2 regions of the Acidicapsa ligni genome follow, and region 2 is predicted to be linked to the other one. Evidence: riboswitches for the same ligand, from Rfam matches in the RefSeq annotation. Region 2 holds a riboswitch; the other holds the start of a gene.
What was found. Region 2 has a riboswitch for cobalamin ahead of metE (5-methyltetrahydropteroyltriglutamate--homocysteine S-methyltransferase). Riboswitches for the same ligand answer to the same signal wherever they lie in the genome.
Positions count from the first base shown of each region.

Region 1: another riboswitch for cobalamin. It lies ahead of OHL19_RS00605 (ribonucleoside-diphosphate reductase subunit alpha); the one in region 2 lies ahead of metE (5-methyltetrahydropteroyltriglutamate--homocysteine S-methyltransferase).

Region 1 is NZ_JAGSYG010000001.1:158,362-162,230, forward strand. It holds gene OHL19_RS00605 (ribonucleoside-diphosphate reductase subunit alpha) at 1-1,568, opposite strand, end outside; cobalamin riboswitch at 1,752-1,957, opposite strand; gene OHL19_RS00610 (RNA polymerase sigma factor) at 2,303-2,839, shown strand; gene OHL19_RS00615 (hypothetical protein) at 2,829-3,206, shown strand; gene OHL19_RS00620 (DUF4252 domain-containing protein) at 3,321-3,869, shown strand, end outside.
Region 2 is NZ_JAGSYG010000006.1:23,063-26,931, forward strand. It holds gene metE (5-methyltetrahydropteroyltriglutamate--homocysteine S-methyltransferase) at 1-2,060, opposite strand, end outside; cobalamin riboswitch at 2,200-2,399, opposite strand; gene OHL19_RS18420 (CAP domain-containing protein) at 2,435-3,241, opposite strand; gene OHL19_RS18425 (ABC transporter permease) at 3,302-3,869, shown strand, end outside.

The sequences.
Region 1 (3,869 bases), on a different contig from region 2:
CGCGAGTTCGATACGGCAGCCTGCGAAACCGGGTAGTAGTTAATGTCGATGACGCGGTCGAGCATAGGTACAGCGTGGCGAACTGTGGCCGCAAGCTTATCGAAATCGAACTTGCCATCCGTCAGGTGACGGCCAAGGTTGATGCTGCCGAGATTGCAGACGGCTGTCTCTTCGTGCGACGTAACCTCGGTGATCTCGGTGCAGAGATTAGAGAGATGCACCGTGTTGCCGGGATGGCCGGTCTGGTTGCACTTTATGTTGCAGGCATCCTTGAAGACCATCCAGCCATTGCCGGTCTCGGCAAGCGTACGCATCATGCGGGCGTAGAGGTCGCGGGCCTTGATCTGGCGCTTGTAGAGCTGTTTCTGTTCGGCCTCAATGTAGGCCTTTTCAAAGGCTTCACCATAGAGGTCGGTGAGCTGCGGCACGTCCTTGGGATCGAAGAGCGACCACATGCCGTCCTCATCGGAGCGGCGCATAAAGAGATCGGGAATCCAGTTAGCGAGATTGAGATTGTAGGTGCGGCGTGCTGCATCGCCGGTGTTATCGCGCATCTCAAGGAAGGACTCGACATCGGCATGCCAGGGCTCGAGATAAACGCAGGCAGCACCCTTGCGCTTGCCGCCCTGATTGACTGCGGCAACGGACGCATCCAGCGTACGCAGCCAGGGAACGATGCCGTTTGAAAGACCATTGGTGGCGCGGATCAGCGAACCTTCGCTGCGAATGCGATGGAAAGCAAGGCCGATGCCGCCGGAGAACTTCGACAGCAATGCAATCTGTTTATAGACGTCATAAATCGAATCAAGCGAATCGAGCGGCGAGTCGATGAGGTAGCAGCTCGACATCTGGCTGTGCTTCGTGCCGCTATTGAAGAGCGTCGGCGAGCTGGGCAGATAATCGTGCGAGGCGAGGAGATTGTAGAAATCCACAGCTTCATTCACGCGTGTGGAAAGCCCGGCAGCAACGCGCATGAAAAAGTACTGCGGCGTCTCCGTGACCTGGCGGGTGATTGGGTGACGAAGCAGGTACCTGTCGTAAACAGTGCGCAGGCCGAAGTACTCAAAGCGGTCGGATAGGCGGTCATCGATGGCCGAGTTCAGCTTGCGCGCATTGGCGTTAACGAACTCCCATGCTTCCTTGGAGACGACGCCCTCGCGGCTGCCAATCTCGACCGACTGCGAAAAGGAGTAGATATTCTGCCCGGCAACTTCCTTCGAGATGGTCGCGAGGAGTAGACGTGCAGCCAGGCGCGAGTATTCCGGCTCCTCGGCAATCAGAGAGGCTGCGGTCTGGATCGAAATGGAATCGAGTTCGCGGGTGCTGGCTCCGTCGAAGAGGCCACCGATAGTCTTGCTGGCGACGCGGATCGGATCGACGTGAGGAAGACCGTGGCAGCAGCGCTCGACAGCGCGGACGATCTTGTTGACATCAACGGGTTCGAGGCCGCCGTTGCGCTTGCGGACCTGCATCTGGGGAGTTGGGTCGGCTGGAGGAAAATTCGGGTCGAGGTCAGATAGCGACGACTGGTGGAGCGAGGCTGAGAGAGCAGATTCAATCGTGGCCATTTTGGGGAATGGTCCTTTCCTTGGGTTCAGGATTCTTGCAACGAGTTTCATTCGTACAAAATCGGGGTTTAAATTGGGCGCCGGGGAGGATTGGTCACGGGTACGGACAGAAGTCGGCGATAGAACGGCGGACTCGTGCGGATCACCCGATCCTCCCCTCGGAGGCGTGTGTTGCTCATATGCCCTTCGGCATCCTTCTCGGCAGGTATTCGGACTTGCAGGCAACCTGAAAACAGCGACTTCCCAACTCGAAAAGAGCTGGGTACTGAGTCGGAGCTATCGTTCCTGCTTACCGATGCGGGGCAGTTCCGGAAGTTCGCCGGCTTCCCTTTTTTCATGCTGGTCATGGAAACGGCTCGTGATCAGCCACCGTGAAGTAAATCGACTATATCGTGGATCGGCGGCTGGAGCAACAACTATATGTTGGGGTATATGTGGAAATCCCATGAGTCTCGAAATGCCAATTTGTGCTCCGTTTTTTGGCAAAAGTCAAATGAGTTTCTGGTACGGAAACTTCTTCGGCAACGGGACTTTAGTCATAGGCTCAAGCTGTTTTTCTCTTGCCTGAAGAGCTTTTTTGCTCTGTCTAAAAAACACGGCTGTGTGCATTTCAAATCCGGCCGCAAATCCATAGCCACTCCTCCATTCTCCACCTCGCGAACATTATTTTTCTCAAATGCGTATGGCCTTGCATCCTCACGGGAAATTTGCTGCGGATAAGAAAGTAGAGGCGCATGAGAGAGCAATTGAGCTGGCAGCCGGACTTCGAGCAACTCGTAGACGAGCACCAGTCGATGGTTTTTTCGTTGGCATGGCGAATGACAGGCGATCGCGGAATGGCCGAAGAGGTGGCGCAGGATGTGCTCCTTGAACTGGACCGCAATCTTCGTAAGCTTAGCTCTGCCGATCATGTGCGCTTCTGGCTGCGAAAGGTTACAGTGCATCGCTCGACGGATGCGCTGCGACGCAGGAACACGAGGGAGCCTGGATGGGATGAAGGCTTCTGGGTTGAACTTGAGGAACGGCATGGGCTGGTCGAATCCGATGAAGGATCTGCAATGTCCATGCGCATTGAGGAATTGATGGCAAGTTTGCCGGAATCACAGCGGGCGGCGCTGATTCTTCGCTACCAGGAAGACCTGACGCCGGAGGAAATTGCAGCGACGTTGAAGGCTCCGGTAGCGACGATAAAGAGCCAGTTGCAGAGAGGTTTGAAGCTGCTGCGGCTGCGAGCCAGCAATTACCTGAAGGAGTATGTCCGTGGAACATAACGAGCGACAGGAAAAGAACGAGAAAAAGGAACGCAGGGATCGAAAAATCGAGCAGCATGAGATTGAAGAGTTCGAGCAGAAACTGCGATTTGCACTGCAGCATCGCGCCGCTCCCGTGGGGATGAAACAACGCGTGCTGGCGCTGGCCAGGGAACGCCGGCAGAAGCGGCATGGCTGGCAATGGATGATGCAGCGGGTTACGGCTTCCCTTGTGCTGGCAGCGATGGTCGGCGGAGCCCTGGTCTATCACCAGGTGGACGAGCGGCATAAGGGCGAGGCAGCGCGAGAACAGGTAATGCTTGCGCTGAAGATCACAAACAAAACGCTGAATCGAGTGAATGCACGGTTGACGGACGACGATCAGTGAGCCCCGGCGGCGAATGCCCCGGTTGTTTTCACTGCTTTATGGCGCGGCTAAACCACGCCCCTTCAAAACACATTTTTTGACGCTGGAAAGAGGACCGAAATGAAGAAGACCGGGATGAAGACGAGAATGAAAAAGATGGGGATCTGGGTGGGGGTTTTGGCAGTTGGAATTCTGGGTGCAGCAAGTGTGTACGGGCAGGATGAGTTGCCCGCTCCTTCGCCGATTGAGAAGTCGCTGGCATCGCGTGCAATACACACAACCGAGGTAACCCTGGATAAAAACATGCTGGCGTTTGCGGCGAAATTCATGGACGACAAGAACGGCGATAAGGACGACAAAGCTGCCCACGACATGATCCAAAACCTGAAGGGCGTCTATGTGCGGGAGTATGAGTTCGACAAGGATCACTCATATACCGCCGAGGAGCTCGACGGATTGCGAAAGTATTTCGAGCACTCCGACTGGTCTCCGATGGTGCATGAACGAACCAAGGGAGTTGCCGAAGGCACGGATGTTTTCGTGAAGCTGGTAAATGGGCAGATGCAGGGGCTGTTTGTTCTGGACGCTGAGGCAAAAGAGCTGTCGCTGGTGCTGATTCTGGGACCGATCGACATAGACAAGATCAGTAGCCTCGGCGGAACGTTTGGCATTCCGAAAGACGCC
Region 2 (3,869 bases):
CCGTGCTTGCGGAAGTCCTCCAACAACTCCATCCGTGAGCGTGCCGACTCGATCGAAAGCACATCCGCATCCAGAGCCACAATCGCCGGCAAAATCTCGGCAAACTCGCTGTAGCACATATGCGTATGCACCTGCGTTTCGTCCGCTACCTTCGCAGTCGCAATGCGGAAAGCCTTCACCGCCCAATCGAGATACTCAGGCCGCGCAACACGACGCAAAGGCAGTCCTTCACGCAACGCAGGCTCATCCAGTTGAATCACGCGAATCCCCGCTGCCTCAAGATCCAGCAACTCCTCACGAAGCGCCAGCGCAAGCTGCCACGCAACATCTCGCTCCGGCACATCGTCGCGCACAAACGACCATTGCAGAATCGTCACTGGCCCGGTCAACATGCCCTTCACCGGTTTGCCCGTCAAGGACTGCGCATAGCTGCTCCAACGCACGGTCATCGCATTAGGCCGTGCCACATCGCCATAGATCACCGGCGGCTTCACACAGCGCGAACCATAACTCTGCACCCAGCCATTGCGAGTAAAAGCGAAGCCTGCCAACTGCTCGCCAAAATACTCCACCATGTCATTGCGCTCAAATTCGCCATGCACCAGCACATCCAACCCGATCCTTTCCTGGCGTCGAATGCAGGCCGCAGTCTCTTCTTCGACAAAGCGCTCGTACTCTGCTGTTTGCAACGTTCCCTTGCGCCATGCAGCGCGCTGCTTGCGCACCTCAGGTGTTTGCGGAAACGAGCCAATCGTCGTCGTAGGCAGCAGCGGCAACCGCAGGTGATTCCTCTGCTTGCGCGCACGTTCAGGATAAGCCGAAGGTCGCGCAAAATCCGTCGCCACCAATTGCGCCAGTGCATCCCGAACCTGCGTATTCACGCTGCTCTCAGCTACCTTGCGACGATCATGCCTGCGACGATTCTCGGCAAAATCCGCCGCAAATTTTTCCTTGCCTCCAGCCAGCCACGCAATCTCATCCAGCTTCTGCGCAGCAAAGCTCAGCCACTCCTGCAACTCACCCGGTAACGCAGTCTCATCCTGCGCATCATAAGGTACATGCAGCAACGAGCATGAGGGCGCAATAAGCAGCCGGTCAGCACCAATCCGCTCCTGAGCCTTGGCAATCATCACAGAAGCAGCATCCAGATCGGCAAGCCAGATGTTGCGCCCATCCACTACCCCGAGGCTCAACGTCTGTCCCGCACGCACCGCGTCGAGCACAGCATCCAACTGCCCCTTGCCGCGCACGAGATCCACATGCACCCCAGCCACGGGCAATGAAAACGCAAGATCCAGATTGTCGCCCAACTCATCAAAATACGTAGTAAGCATCAGTCGGACATCGACACCGGCGAGCTTCTCGTAAGCGGTACGATAAGCCGCCTTGTGAATCTCGCTAAGATCCGTCACCAGGCACGGTTCATCGATCTGAACCCAATCCGCACCGGCACTCTGCAGATCCTTCAAGACCTGAACATACGCAGTCAACATACGCGGCAAAAGCGTAAGCGGATCAAAGCCGCTATCCACATCGACAACCTTGCCCAGCAGCAACAACGATATCGGTCCCAGCAGCACCGGACGAACTCCGGCATTAACCTCACGCGCCTCGCCAAACTCCGCCAACAGCTTCGAAGTATCCGGCACAAACTTCAGTCCTTCAGACCACTCCGGCACCAGGTAGTGATAGTTCGTATCGAACCACTTGGTCATCTCCATCGCCGTATGCTGTTGCGAACCGTGAGCACTGCTCCGCGCCATCTCAAACAAACGCGGCAATGTCACCACACCCTCGCCAAACCGCTCCGGCGTAGCACCCAGCAGCACCAGTGCGTCCAGCACCTGGTCATACAGTGGAGAATCATTGGTAGGAATAAAATCGATCCCGCGCTGCTTCTGAATCGTCCAGTTCTGCAAACGCAAATGCTTCGCAACCTGCAGTAATTCTTCTTCCGCAAGCTTGCCGCTCCAGAAACTCTCCAGCGCAAACTTCAACTCGCGACGCGGACCAATCCGGGGAAAGCCCAGATTGGCAGTATGCAACTTAGCCGTAGACATGTTTCGGTTCCTCTCATCGTTAATAGACAAGGAACCACCCGTGCGTTGGCACGCGCGCAGATGCGCGAGACAAAGGCTTGCAGGTCCACCCTCGAGACCAGTTGCCACAAGACGCACGCCGCAACAGAGTAAGCTCCGCTACAGTGGTGGCGCACAGGCCGGTATTCGGACTTTGGGCAACCTACTTGACGCCGCTTCCCATCCTCATCGGACAGTGCGTGGCTCATCGCCATGCGTCGTTCGTTCCCATCACCGCTGCGGGGCAGCGCCGGAATCACACCGGCTTCCCGTTGAACGGAACCTTCTCAGGGGTTCTGCACCTGTACCTATCCAGTGTAGCCGAGCGCGGCTGACACCCAGTCAACTGGCCAGCCTCAATACAACAACACCGCCACCCGGTAAGCCGCGAATGTTGCCCCGCCATTCCCACCCGAACCCTGCGCTGGGCACGAACCAACCGCAGCCTGCTTATACTTCCCCGACGCGATCCGCTCCTCCAATTGGGGCGGCAGCTTCGAAAGATCCGCACTCTGCCATCGCATCAGAAACAGCGGCTTCATCCCCGTCGGCGTCCCCTCTGCCTCGCCATCCTGCAGCGCGCAATACTTCCGCGCATCCTCCGCCTTCGATAGCAGAGTCAGCCCCTTGCCCGTCAGCATCGCACCAATCTTGCCCTCGATCTGCCCCGCATCCATTGATTGCACCGAGACCGAATAATCCGCCACGGCATACAACACATGATGCGCCGAAACAATCCCCACCCCGATGCGATCGATCTTCGCATTCATCAGGTTCGCATGATGCACGTCGGACTTCATCCATTCCTCATGCACCTGCTTCGGCGAGTCGCCAATGGCAATGTTCTCCTCCACCAGGCTAAAGTGCGCGCCCGCCTTCGAAGTACGCTCCGCCACATCCGGCTCGCCACCATATCGATGAGAAATCGGCCCCTCTTTGGACATCAACTCGGCATGAGCACGCGCCGCCGCAGCCAGCCCTGGATCGACCACCAGCGCCGGTAATCCCTCTGCAACCCGTGCCTGATTGGCAAGATCGACAACCTTCTGCTCCTGCGCCGCCTGCACCTCTACATCCACCGGATCCTGCGCCAGCGCAGCAACCCCGCACACACCCACCGAAGATGCCATCAGCAGCACCGCAAACCTCTTGACCAGTCGCATCCGCATTCCTCAAACCTCCGCCGCTTCGGCTTCAAATCACGATATGCTTGCCTGAGAGCAATGGCAATTCGCACACACATTCCGAGCTCTTCCAATTGGATGCGCCGTCAGCCGCTCGCAGTCATCGGCCTCGTGCTATTAAGTATCTTCGTCCTCGCCGGCCTGCTCGCTCCCTGGATCGCGCCCGCCAGTCCAGCCTCAATCGACCTGATGCATCGCCTGCAAGGCCCCTCAGCGGCTCACTGGTGCGGCACCGATGAACTCGGCCGGGACACTCTCTCACGCCTGCTCTGGGGAGCTCGTCTTTCACTCGCCGTCTCCGCCTCCGTCGTCAGCATCTCGCTCGCCCTCGGCCTCGCCATCGGCGGCCTCGCAGGCTACAAAGGCGGCTGGATCGATCACACCCTCACCGTCGTCGCCATGAACACCTTCCTGGCCCTCCCCGGCATCCTGCTCGCCATAGCCTTCGCCGCATTCCTCGGCCCCGGTTTTCAGAACCTGGTACTGGCTCTCGCCATCGGCGGCTGGGCCGGATACGCCCGCCTCGTCCGTGCCCAGGTCATGGCCGTCAAAGAACGCGAATACGTTGAAGCCGCACGCGCCCTCGGAGCCAGCGGACCACGCATCT